DNA from 3 places in the Mesorhizobium sp. M1217 genome. Region 1 is predicted to be linked to each of the others. Evidence: predicted binding sites of a transcription regulator. Region 1 holds the regulator's gene; each other region holds the start of a gene.
The links. Region 1 encodes PhoB, which activates phosphate uptake and scavenging genes when phosphate is short. Its sites were predicted from a motif close to TGTCATNNANCTGTCAT; they were not measured.
Positions count from the first base shown of each region.

Region 2: olsB (l-ornithine N(alpha)-acyltransferase) is a predicted target of PhoB. The motif match lies at 1,122-1,138, and genes of this name have one in related genera.
Region 3: ppk2 (polyphosphate kinase 2) is a predicted target of PhoB. The motif match lies at 1,936-1,952, and genes of this name have one in related genera.

Region 1 is NZ_JAMYMA010000002.1:73,517-77,906, forward strand. It holds gene xylF (D-xylose ABC transporter substrate-binding protein) at 1-185, opposite strand, end outside; gene NKH37_RS03000 (ROK family protein) at 472-1,716, shown strand; gene phoB (phosphate regulon transcriptional regulator PhoB) at 1,726-2,415, opposite strand; gene phoU (phosphate signaling complex protein PhoU) at 2,432-3,139, opposite strand; gene pstB (phosphate ABC transporter ATP-binding protein PstB) at 3,172-3,975, opposite strand; gene pstA (phosphate ABC transporter permease PstA) at 3,972-4,390, opposite strand, start outside.
Region 2 is NZ_JAMYMA010000025.1:21,124-25,513, reverse strand. It holds gene NKH37_RS30310 (response regulator) at 1-1,052, shown strand, start outside; gene olsB (l-ornithine N(alpha)-acyltransferase) at 1,202-2,077, shown strand; gene NKH37_RS30300 (trimeric intracellular cation channel family protein) at 2,087-2,719, opposite strand; gene NKH37_RS30295 (TetR/AcrR family transcriptional regulator) at 2,795-3,445, shown strand; gene NKH37_RS30290 (quercetin 2,3-dioxygenase) at 3,499-4,278, shown strand.
Region 3 is NZ_JAMYMA010000011.1:196,017-200,406, forward strand. It holds gene NKH37_RS20215 (dihydrofolate reductase family protein) at 210-857, shown strand; gene ppk2 (polyphosphate kinase 2) at 909-1,829, opposite strand; gene NKH37_RS20225 (aldo/keto reductase) at 2,110-3,153, shown strand; gene NKH37_RS20230 (hypothetical protein) at 3,277-3,435, shown strand; gene NKH37_RS20235 (DUF982 domain-containing protein) at 3,488-3,745, opposite strand; gene NKH37_RS20240 (GntR family transcriptional regulator) at 3,842-4,390, opposite strand, start outside.

The sequences.
Region 1 (4,390 bases):
GCGGAAATATACTTGTCGCCTGCGGCCTCAATGGCCGCCTTCATTGCGGCCTCGTCGGTCTTCCAGCGCTCTTCCTGGAAGTTCGACCAGGAAACGCCGATGACCTTGTCTTTAGCCTGCGCCACCGACGCCAGCGCCAGCGTCATGGCGACACCCGCCAGAATGGCGGTCGTGAATTTCTTCATCATATCCTCCCTGCGCCGCGTACGGCGTGACCAATTGGCTCAAAGACCAGCTTAGAAGCTCTAATTTTTTCGAGCCTCGAAAAAATACTGGCCCGATCTCCGGCTGCTGTCAACATCGATTCTGATGGATTTTGATGACTCTGCGAGTTTTTTCGAGCGTCGGAATAAACGATGACAGCGCCACCTGCATCTGACACTATTTGCCTGCGTCCGACACTATTTGTCGGACATTACCGACGGCTTCCGGTTCATGAGCGGCCGCGGCAACCGGGAGGAAAGCAAAACAATGTCGGTCGGAATCCGCCATGACGATTTGCGCCGGCGCAACCGGGCGATGGTGATCTCGGCGGTGCGCCGGGCCGGCCAGCCATCGCGTACTGAGATCGCAGCTACTACCGGCCTCAGTCATTCGACCATATCGGCGATCTCTTCCGACCTGATACGGGAAGGCATCCTCGCCGAGAGCAAGGCAAGTGAGCCCGTTTCGTTGAAACGCGGTCGTCCGCAGGTCGGCCTCGCCCTCAACCCGGAAGCGGCGGCGGTGCTGACCGTGGTGTTGTCGCTGAATTTCCTGTCGGCCGCCATTATCGACTATACGGGACAGGTGGTCGCCGAGGAACAGCGCCGGCTGGACACGCTGACCATGCCGCGCGACGAGCTGATCCGTGAATGCATGGCCATCGTCCGGCGCCGGCTGCAGGATCCAGACCTTGACGTCCGCAGTGTCGCCCGCATCGCCCTGGCGATTCAGGGCATTACCGACTCCCCTGCACGCGCCATGCTGTGGTCGCCGATCACGCCGCAGACCGACATCGCCTTTGCCGACATGCTGGAGGACGAATTCGGCATCCCGGCAACGGTGGAGAACGACTGCAACATGATGGCGGTGGCTTTGCGCTGGCGCAATCCGGATCGCTATCGCGACGACTTCATCGCCATCCTGCTTTCGCATGGCATCGGCATGGGGCTGGTGCTGAAGGGCGAACTGTTCACCGGGACGCATTCCTCGGGTGGCGAATTTGGCCACATGATCCATCGTCCGGGCGGCGCGCTCTGCCGTTGCGGGCGGCGCGGCTGCATCGAGGCCTATGCCGGCAACTACGCCATCTGGCGCAACGCCAGGCAGATGAGCGAAGAAAGCGAACCGATCGCCGACGTCAGCGACGCCGACATGCGAGCACTGGCGGCCCGGGCGCGCGAGAAAGATGGGCCGGAACGCGAGGCCTACCGCAAGGCCGGCGAAGCGCTGGGTTTCGGTCTCGGCTCGCTGTTCGCGCTGATCGATCCGGCACCGGTCGCGATGGTCGGCGCCAGTGCCGCCGCCTTCGATCTGATCGAGCCGGCCTTGCGGAAGGCAATCGCCCAGACCGCCGGCGGCCAGCATTCGGGCTCGATCTCCTTCGATACAGAGCCGAACGAATTGCCGCTGATCCGCGAAGGCTGCGCGATGCGGGCGCTAAGCTTCGTCGACCAGGAGATTTTCGCGCCGGGCGCGCAAATGAGGCCCAGCGTCAGAAAGAACGTAGCCTGACCAGGCGGGTCAATCTTCCCTGATCGCATAGCCGGCACCGCGGATGGTGCGGATGACATCCGGCATCCGGCCGTTGTTGACGGCTTTGCGCAGCCGCCCGACATGCACGTCGACGGTGCGTTCGTCGATGTAGATTGTCTCGCCCCAGACATTATCGAGTAACTGGCTGCGCGAGAAGACACGGCCCGGATGCCGCATCATGAACTCGAGCAGCCGGAATTCGGTCGGCCCGAGCCTGATTTCGCTCTTCTTGCGATAGACCCTGTGCGATTCGCGATCGAGCACGATGTCGCCGACCTTCAGCACGCTGGACAGCACTTCCGGCTTGGCGCGCCGCAGCAGCGCCTTGACCCTGGCCATGAATTCCGGTGTCGAAAACGGTTTGACCAGATAGTCGTCGGCGCCGGTCGAAAGCCCGCGCACCCGGTCGCTCTCCTCGCCGCGCGCGGTCAGCATGATGATCGGCAGCCGCTCGGTTTCGGGGCGCACCCGCAACCGACGACAGAGCTCGATGCCGGAAACCGCTGGTATCATCCAGTCGAGCACCAAAAGGTCGGGCACATTCTCCTGCAAACGGATCTCGGCTTCGTCGCCGCGTGTCACCACCTCGACCTGGTAGCCTTCGGATTCGAGATTGTAGCGGAGCAGCACACCCAATGGCTCCTCGTCCTCCACCACCATTATGCGTGGTGCGATCATCGGCTGGGCACCCCCATCATGTCACCGGTGCGGACATTGTCGTTTCGTCCTGCTTCGGACGATTGACCGGCAATTGCTCGCCGGTCAGCACATAATACGCATTTTCGGCGATGTTGGTGACATGGTCGCCGATCCGCTCCAGATTCTTGGCGCAGAACAGCAGGTGCGTGCAAGCGGTGATGTTGCGCGGATCTTCCATCATGTAGGTCAACAGCTCGCGGAACACGGACGTGTATTTGACGTCGATGCGCTCGTCGGCGGCACGCAGCTTGGCCAACGCGGCCGCATCGCCTGCAGCATATTCCTCGATGACACCCTGCACCTGGATGAGAACCAGCTGCGCCATCGCGTCGATGGAATGCGACAGGTCCCGCGGCGTGGCGCTGAGGCCGACCGCACTCACGCGCTTGGCGATATTCTTGGCAAGGTCGCCGATGCGTTCGAGGTCGCCCGCCATGCGGATCGCTCCGACCACATGGCGAAGATCGTGGGCCATCGGCTGGCGTTTGGCGATCAGGGTGATGGCGCGGTCGTCCAGTTCGCGTTGACGCGCATCCATGATGGCGTCGTCGGAAACGACGCGTTGCGCCAGCACGTTGTCGGAATTCAACAGGGCCTTGGTCGCCCCGCCGACCATCGAACCGGCGAGGTCGGCCATGTCGCGGATCAGCTTGCTGATCTGCTCGAGATCCTCGTCGAAAGAAGCGACTGTGTGTTCGCCCATGGTCCTGTCCTCATATGCATGATCGGAACGGCTCAGCCGAAGCGGCCAGTGATGTAGTCCTGCGTGCGCTTCTCGCGGGGCGACGTGAAGATCTTCTCGGTCCGGTCGAACTCGACCAGTTCACCCAGATACATGAAGGCGGTCTGGCGCGACACGCGCGCCGCCTGCTGCATGTTGTGGGTGACGATGACGATCGTATAGTCGGCTTGCAATTCGTCGATCAGTTCCTCGATCTTGGCAGTCGACAGCGGGTCGAGGGCCGAAGCCGGTTCGTCGAGCAGAATGACTTCCGGCTTCACGGCCACGGTGCGGGCAATACAAAGCCGCTGCTGCTGGCCGCCTGACAGGCTCAAGCCGCTGGCGTTGAGCTTGTCCTTGACCTCGCCCCACAGCGCGGCCCGCTTCAACGCTTGTTCGACGCGGCCGTCCATTTCGGACTTGCCCAGATTCTCATAAAGCCTGACGCCGAAGGCGATGTTCTCGTAGATCGACATCGGGAACGGCGTCGGCTTCTGGAACACCATGCCGATCTTGGTCCTCAGGAGATTGAGGTCCTGCGAGCGGTCGAGAATGTTCTTGCCGTCGAGCAGCACCTGGCCCTCGGCTGTCTGCTTCGGGTAGAGTTCGTAGATGCGGTTGAACACACGCAGCAGCGTCGATTTCCCGCAGCCCGAAGGGCCGATGAAGGCAGTGACGCTGCGCTCGGGCAGCGACAAGGTGATGTCCTTCAACGCCTTGCTCTGGCCGTAGTAGAAGTTGAGGTTCTTGACCTCGATCTTCGTCTTCTCGGCGACCGTTTCGGTCATCGTCATGTCCGGGGACAACATCTGTGTCATCTGTCCTCTCTGCGTCCGGTAAGGCTGCGGGCGAGGATGCTCAAGCCCAGAACCGTCAGGGTGATTATGAGTGCGCCGGTCCACGCCAGTTGCTGCCATTCCTCATAAGGGCTGAGAGCGAACTGGAAGATGGTCACCGGCAGGCTGGCCATCGGCGCGTTGATATTGCTGCTCCAGAACTGGTTGTTGAGCGCGGTGAAGAGCAGCGGCGCCGTCTCGCCGGAAATGCGTGCTATCGCCAGCAATATGCCGGTGACGATGCCGGACAATGCGGCGCGGTAGGCGACCGAGCGGATCACCACCCAGCGCGGCGCGCCGATCGCGGCGCCGGCTTCACGCAACGCGTTCGGCACCAGGTTGAGCATGTCTTCAGTGGTGCGCACGACCACCGGAATGACCAGGATGGCAAGCGCAA
Region 2 (4,390 bases), on a different contig from region 1:
CCGGCCCCGGTCTGCGCGAGGAGGACATGGAGCGCATCTTCGAGGACTTCGAACAGGCTGACGGCACCTCGACCCGTACGCATGGTGGTGCCGGCCTCGGTCTCGCGATTTCCAAGCGCCTGGTGACGGCGATGGGCGGCACTATCTCGGTGTCGAGCCGGCTTGGCCAGGGATCCGAATTCGTCTTCGAGATTCCCGCTATTTCCGCCGTCGAGGCGCTGCAGATCCGCCAGAACGCGCTGTTGGGCCGGCATGCGGTAATCGTGTCGAAGAACCTGGTCGAGGCCGAAGCCATCGCCCGCACCATTCGCGCCAATGGCGGAACGGTCGATCTGGCCGCCGCCGCCGCCCAGGCCGCCCCTTTCGCCGAGGGCTGCAACGTGCTTCTGGTCGATGCTGCCATGGAGCAAAGCGACGGCAGGCTGCTCAGGCGCCTGCGCCAGAGCGGATTTGTCGATTGCGAGGCGGTGACGCTGATCGCGCCGACCGACCGCGGCATGCTTGGCGAGTTCCGTGCCAACGGTTACGCCACCTTCCTGGCGAGGCCGGTGCGCGGCGAGACATTGCTGCGCGTGCTTTTGACCAGCCACGCACCGGTCATCGCCGAGCCGCAACCGCAAAAGCGCGGCGCGCAGGCTGGGCACGCCATTGGCGGCCGCCAGCAGGGCCTGTCGGTGCTGATCGCCGAGGACAACGACATCAACGCCATGCTGGCCCGCGCCACCCTCCTGAAGGCCGGGCATCGGGTGAAAGTGGTCGGCAACGGCAAGGCCGCGGTCGAGGCGGTCATCAGCACCGGCCATAAGCACCGCTACGACGTGGTGCTGATGGACCTGCATATGCCTGTCATGGACGGGCTGGACGCCATCGCCGCCATCCGCCGCCATGAGGAGGAGACCGCGGTTCCGCCGGTGCCGATCATGGTGCTGTCGGCCGACAGCCAGGAAAAGACCCGCCACGCCGTGCTCGCCCACGGTGCGAGCGGCTTCGTCACCAAGCCGCTCGACCCTGATGCCCTGGTTCATGCGGTTGAAGGGCAAGTGGCCGCTTGAGGCACAACATAGACGGTCGATAGATTACCCAGCCGACGAAGTATTGCCCGCAGAGCCGTATCACGGTACTGTCACAATCCTGTTGCACCTACACCGTATCCCCGTGCCAAGAGGGATGGCTCGAAGGAGAATCACTCGTGCATACAGTCATGCCGGAATGTGATGCTCGGCCGAACGCCAGCGGGCCTTTGCTCGTCGGCCGGAACGCCGATGCCGTCATAAAAGGCGCATCGCTCGGCCGCATCGGCAATCTCGAAGTGCGGCTCGCCCGCAACGAGGCCGAGATCGCCGCCGCGCAGGAAGTGCGCTACCGGGTGTTCTACGACGAGCTTGGTGCCAGGAAGGACCTGTTCCAGATGCAGGACCGCCGCGATGCCGACCGCTTCGATCCCCTCTGCGACCATCTGCTGGTCTTCGATACTTCGCTTTCCGGTCCCGAGCATCGCCGCATCGTCGGCACCTACCGCCTGCTGCGGCAGGAGATTGCCGCGGCGGCGGGCGGCTTCTATTCCGAAGGCGAATTCGAGTTGACCAAGCTGATCGCGCGACATCCCGGCCAGCGCTTCCTCGAGCTCGGCCGCTCCTGCGTTCTGCCGGAATACCGCTCCAAGCGCACCATCGAGGCGCTGTGGCAAGGCATCTGGGCCTATATCAATCATTACGGCATTGGCGTGATGACCGGCTGCGCGTCGTTCCACGGCACCGTGCCGGCGGCACATGCAGAGGCGCTGACCTATCTTGCCCACCACTGCCGGACGAATTCATCGTGGGACGTGCGTGCCGTCGCCGGGCGCTATTGTTCGATGGATCTGATGCCGATCGAAGCCGTTAACACCAAGGCGGCGATCGCCGCGATGCCGCCGCTGGTCAAGGGCTATCTGCGCGTCGGCGCGCGCATCGGCGACGGTTGCGTCATCGACCGTGAATTCTCGACGGTCGACGTGTTCGTGGTGATGCCGGTCAAGGAGATCGGTGCCCGCTACGTCAATTATTATGGCGGGGAAGCGCAGCGGTTTGCAGCCTGACACCTTAAATCAGGGAATATCTTCCGGACGCCGGCCAGGCTTGCTTTTGTAGGACGGAAAGGCCCAGCCGAATTTCAGCGCGCCGCCGCGTACGCAGAAAGCCGCCATGAAACCTGCCAGGCCCGACGCAAGCGGCGGCAGTCCGGCGAAATCGCCAAGTGTGTAGAGGCCGGCGCCGGCAAGCGCTGCGGTAACGTAGATTTCCGGTCTCAGGAGCACCGAAGGCTCGCCTGTCAACAGATCGCGCAGAATGCCGCCAAGGGTTGCGGTGAGCATGCCGGTGACGATCGAAACTGCAGGTGACCCGGTGATCGTCAGCCCCTTGGCCGCGCCAATCACCGAAAATGCGGCAAGACCTATGGCGTCGAGCCAGAGCAGCAATTTGTAGCGCGACTCGAAACGATGTGCGCTGAAGAAGACGACGACCGCCACCGCCGCACAGATTAGCACATAGTCGCGGTTTCCCACCCAGAACACGGGCACGTTGAGGATGACGTCGCGAAACGTTCCGCCCCCGATGCCGGCAACGCTAGCCAGAAACAGGTAACCGATAATGTCGAGCTGTTTGCGCGAGGCGGCCAGCGCACCGGTCGCCGCGAAGACGGCGACGCCGGCATAGTCGAGAAGCTCGATCGGGTTCATGGAGGGAATAATGAAATACCGAGTGGGGAATAGCGAGTGGCTCCTGCGAATCTGGATTGACTCCAGATAAATTAAATGATTGAATTGTTCATTCAATTATTTGGGTGGACGTCTATGTCCCCTCGCCGCTACAGCATGGCTTCCCGGACTGCCGCCTTCACCAAGACGAGGCAGCGGATTCTCGACGCGACAATCAAGCTGCACACCCAGAACGGCATCTTTGGCACGACTTGGAAGGATATCGCTACGGAAGCCGATGTCGCCGTTGGCACCGTCTACAAGCATTTTCCTACTCTGGATGACCTGGTGCCGGCGTGCGGCGAATTGCTGATGGAGCGCCTGCGTCCTCCGTCGCCCGAAGCAGTGAGGGAGATAATCGGCGACGCGACCGATCCTGAAGAACGGCTACGCCGGGTCGCCAACGAGCTGTTCGCCTTCTACCAACGTGGCGGACGGCATCTCGAAAGCGACCTGCGCGAGCGCGAGCTTCCGGCCATGCGGGAATGGGAGGAATACCTGCGACACATGGTGGCCGGATTCGTGCGTGAGGCACTGGCGCACGACGGTCCGGGCGATGATGTCGTGCAGGCAATCAGCTTTCTATTCGACTTTCCGACGTTCAACGCCATGCGGATACGCGGTATGACGGTGGACCTCGCCGTCGAAACGGCAACGACAATGGCGCTCTGCTGGCTCAAAGGCAGAGGCCGGACGAGCACGTCTTGAGCGAACAGAATGCGGGAGGCGAAACAAAGGTCAGATGGCAAAGGGAGGAAGTCATGGACACGAATGTCGTTGAAATCACTGAATTTGCATTGAAGCCCGGATTCACCGAGCAGATGTTCCTGCAGACTAGGGATGAAGTGAATGACGAGGTGCGAAAGCTCAGGGGTTTCCTCAACCGTCGCCTGCTCAAATCCGCAGGCGGCTGGACGGAGATATTCGAATGGGCGGACATGGACAGCGCCAAGGCGGCTGGCGAGGTCTGGTCCTCCCTGCCCGGCATCAAAAACTATTGCTCGATGGTGAATTCCGCCTCGATCAAGGTCGGCTACCATTCTGTGGCGGCCGTGGCTGGCGGCGAAGCTGGCAGGAGCACTCCCCACGCCTTTTGCAGTCACGCCTTGGAAGGAGAGGCGCGCTGGTGGCTTGGCTCGCTAGCGGTGATCAAGGCGACAGCGGTCCAGACCGCGGGCCAGTTCACGCTGATCGAAGTGCTCGAGAGCGAAGGTGAGGCGCCGCTGCATGTGCACCATCGCGAGGACGAGTCATTCCTGGTGATGGAAGGCGAGATCGAGTTCGAGATCGGCGGTAAGGCGATTATGGCTGGACCCGGTTCGTTTCTCTTTGGGCCACGCGATGTGCCGCACCGCTATACGGTCAAGCGTGGGCCGGCCCGGATGCTGTTCTTCTTCACGCCTGGCGGTTTCGAGGAACTTCTGAGGGCGACCAGTGTGCCCACCGCCGACAGGCGCATTCCTCCGGACGGCGAAGGAATGCCGGACATGGAGACATTCCCCGACGTGGTCCGCCGCTATGGCTGTGAACTGCTGAGCTGAGGGCAGGAAAGCCTGCACGGCGAACTGTTTGATCGCCCTGAAATCGGATAGGTTGGGGGCGGTCGATCATCCCTCACGCTTTGATGGCGGTTGCTGGCTAACGGAGCCCTAC
Region 3 (4,390 bases), on a different contig from region 1:
CGAGGTTGCGGCCAGCCCCTTCGCCCCGTCACTATACGGGGAGAAGGTGCCGGCAGGCGGATGAGGGACGGCGCCAACATTGAGATTGGTCATTCCAACATGATTTGGAAGCGATTGCCCCGGCGATTCAAAAAACCGCTTGCAAATGCAATCAGTTAAGCTACCCGATAACTGCTTGCATCTCACAATTGGTTATCAAGGAGGCTCTCATGTCCAAACTTCGCGTCAGCGCTTTCACCTTGTCGATCGACGGCTTCGGCGCCGGTCCCGACCAAGACCTGAAGAACCCGCTCGGTGTCGGCGGGGAAGCCCTGCACGAATGGATGTTCGGCACCCGCACCTTCCGCAAGATGGTCCTCGGCAAGGATGGCGGGACCACGGACACTGACGAGGCGTTCGCGGCGCGCAGCTTCGAGAATGTCGGTGCATGGATCCTCGGCCGCAACATGTTCGGGCCGATCCGCGGCGAATGGCCTGACGAGAGCTGGAAAGGCTGGTGGGGAGACAATCCGCCATACCACGTGCCGGTCTTCGTGCTGACGCACCATCCGCGGGATCCCATTGTCATGGAGGGCGGCACGACCTTCTATTTCGTGACCGACGGTATCCACTCAGCGCTGGAGAGGGTGAAAGCAGTGGCTGACGGCAAGGATGTACGGCTGGGCGGTGGCGTTTCTACGATCCGGCAGTATCTCAAGGAAAAGCTCGTCGACGAAATGCATCTCGCGATCTCACCTGTCCTGCTCGGCTCAGGCGAGAGCCTTTTTGCCGGCATCGACATGCCCAAGCTCGGCTACCGCTGCAGCGAGCAGGTCGCGACGCCGAAGGCCACGCATGTCATCATCGAGCGCGCCTAGCTTGTTGCAGGGCGCTGCCCACGGAGGCAGCGCCCCTCCTCGCTGCTTTAGTCAGTATTTCTCCGGCACATACAGTTCGCGCGGCAGCACCTGACGTTCGTATTCGGGATTGAAGACGCGCTCCGGTAGTGTGATCTCCTCGTGCGGCACCTCCTCATAGGGCATTTGCTTGAGGAGATGGTCGATGCAATTCAGCCGCGCCCGCTTCTTGTCGTTGCCCTCGACGATGAACCAGGGAGCTTCCGGGATGTTGGTGCGGGCAAAGGTTTCTTCCTTGGCCTTGGTGTACTGTTCCCAGCGCACGCGCGACTGGAGGTCCATCGGCGACAGTTTCCATTGCTTCATCGGGTCATGGATGCGCGTCAAAAAGCGCATCTGCTGCTCCTCATCGGTGATCGAAAACCAGTATTTGACAAGCGTAATGCCTGAGCGGACGAGCATGCGTTCGAAATCCGGCACGTCGCGAAAGAACTCCTCGACCTGATCCGGCTGGGCAAAGCCCATCACCCGCTCGACGCCGGAGCGGTTGTACCAGGAGCGGTCGAACAGCACGATCTCACCGCCGGCCGGCAGATGCGGAACGTAGCGCTGGAAATACCATTGCGACTTCTCGCGCTCGGTCGGCGCCGGTAGTGCTACGACGCGGCAGATGCGCGGATTGAGCCGCTGGGTGATGCGCTTTATGACGCCACCCTTGCCCGCCGAGTCGCGGCCCTCGAATACCACGACGAGCTTCTTCTTGTGATAGGCGACCCAGGACTGCAGCTTGATCAATTCGGATTGCAGCGTGATCAGATCGCGAAAATATTGCAGGCGGTCGATCGATGGCGGATGCGCATTCTTATAGATCTTGGCGATCTCCATCGACAGCGCCGGCTCAGAGATTTCCAGCTCATAATCTTCGTCGAGCGTGTCGGCGAGTTCCGCTTCCAGCCAGTCCCTGGCCGGGGAATTCTGTTTTATCTCGGTCATTTGCGCTGCTCCGCTTACAGGCCGTGTCGGCCGCTGTCAGGCGCTCTGCCGCCCGGCCCGGCGGCCGGAAATCGAAGCGCTGAACCGATGTTAGTATAGGCCGGCAATGACGGTTTTATTGCAGCCGCTGTTGCGCTGGCTGCGCGTCCAATCCGTAAGATGTGATCGATGTTGCCCTGCAACACGGGCGACAAGCGGAACGAATTATCCTACAAATGCCCGGTTCATTCAGGGCTGTCGTTTGAAACGCCCTTTCCCGATAAAATCATGAGGATACGACATGGAATACCGCACTCTCGGCCGTTCCGGGCTGAAGGTTTCGACGCTGACCATGGGCACCATGACGTTCGGCGGCGGCGGCGCGTTTTCGGCGGTCGGCAAGACCGACCTCGACGAGGCGCGCCGGATGATCGACCTTTGCATCGATGCCGGCATCAACGTCATCGACACCGCCAACGTTTATTCGAACGGGGTGTCGGAGGAGATCATCGGCGAGGCGCTCGGCGGCAAGCGCAAGGGCGACGTGCTGATCGCCTCCAAGGCGCGCATGCGGATCGGCAAAGGCCCCAATGATGAAGGCCTGTCGCGCTATCATCTGATCCGCGAATGCGAGAGGAGCCTGAAGCGCCTCAGGACCGATGTCATCGACATCTATTTCCTGCACGAGTGGGATGGCCTGACACCGCTCGAGGAAACCATCGCCGCGCTCGACACGCTGATCGCGCAGGGCAAGGTCCGCTATGTCGGCTGTTCCAATTATTCCGGCTGGCAGGTGATGAAGGGGCTCGGTATCAGTGACCGTCATCACCAGCCGCGCTTCGTCACCCAGCAGATCCACTACACGCTGGAAGCCCGCGAGGCCGAGTATGAATTGTTGCCGATCTCGGTCGACCAGGGGCTCGGCGTGCTGGTCTGGAGCCCGCTCGCCGGCGGATTGCTGTCCGGCAAATATCACCGTGACCAGCCGACCGCCCGCCAGCTCAGCGGCTGGTCGGAACCGCCGATCCGCGACGAGGACCGGCTGTGGCGGATCGTCGACGTGCTGATCGATATCGGCAAGAACCACGGCGTGTCGGCAGCGCAGGTGGCGCTTGCCTGGTTGCTTGGCCGGCCCGCCGTCAGTTCGCTGGTGATCGGCGGACGAACCGAAGCGCATTTCAAGGACAATATCGCTGCTGCAAGCCTGGTGCTCGGCGATGAGGAGCGCACACGCCTCGACGTGGTCAGCAGGCCGCCCGTGCTCTATCCCTACTGGCACCAGCAATTCACGGCAAAGGACCGGTTCGGGCCCGCCGATCTCGTCCTCGACCGGGACGGCGCCTGAAAAAACGCCCTGAAGCGGGGCTCCCCGGACTGCGACGAGATATGGAGCCGATCGTGCCTTGCGGTGTTGTGTTTGTGGCCCAATGCTCCTAGGCAAAGGCCAAGCACAATGAAAGGAAACGATATGGCACGAGCACCGAACTACGGTCAGGAACGCAAGGAACGCGACCGGCAGAAGGCTGCCAAGAAGGCGGAAAAGCAGGCTGCCAAGGTCGCGGCCAAGGAGCGCTCGAAGCCCGAGGGCGAAAGCGAGTCCCAAACCAACACCGAAACGGCCGAGTGATGATATCAGGCCTGTCAGGCGGCCCGGGTCTCGATCAAGTCCCCGCTATGCCTCAGGCCGGCGCCTTGTCGCTGACGAAGACGTTCACTTCGCGGGCGGCGGCAATGAAGGCCCGTCTTGCGTTCATGGCCGGCTTGTCGCCGGCCAGCGCATCATGACAGGCTTGCAGCGCTTCGCGGTGCTTGGGGCTGCGCTTGCCGGGCCAATTGTTGAGGAGGTAGTCGGAAGCCTCGCGGGCCGTACGCAAGAGCTGATTGCTTCCCGCCGCGCCCTTGACGGTCACGGGTGTGTCAAATCGGTTGTTTTCCATCGCCGCTCTTACGCCATCGGCATTTGCGAAGCGAGACCGAAAGTAGCTTTCTTCGCTCATCTGCCTTTTTCGTGATCAATGGCCGCCGATCCTCACTCAAGCGACGACGGCAAATCCCCTGGCGCGCAGGCCGCGCCGGTCGTTGCGCAACGACGTCACCAGCCGGTCGCGGCTACCGTCGATATGAGATGAAAGCAGGCAGGCGGCCCCGTCGGCATCGCCGGCCCGCACCGCCGACAGAATGTCATGGTGTTCGGCCCAGGCACGGCCAAGCGCTGCCTCGTCGCGAACCTCGAGCCAGCGGGCGCGCGACAGGCGCGTCATCGCATCACGAACCGCTCTGAACAGGAACTCGTTGCCTGACAGGCGCGCCAGCTCGATATGAAAATCCATGCCGACACGATGCCATTCCTCGCGCGGCGTCTGGTCGTCGCAGGAATCGAGCATCGCCTCGATGATTTCGACGGCACCCCTGTCCTGCAAGGCACAAGTCAGCCTGACTGCCGCGACCTCGACCGCCTCGCGATAGACGGCGATCTGCTCCAGCTCGGCAAGATTGATGGGCGAGACCGTCCAGCCGCGGCCGTCGCGGCAGATCAGGCCTTCGGTCTCGAGCCGCAGTAACGCCGCCCTGACCGGCGTGCG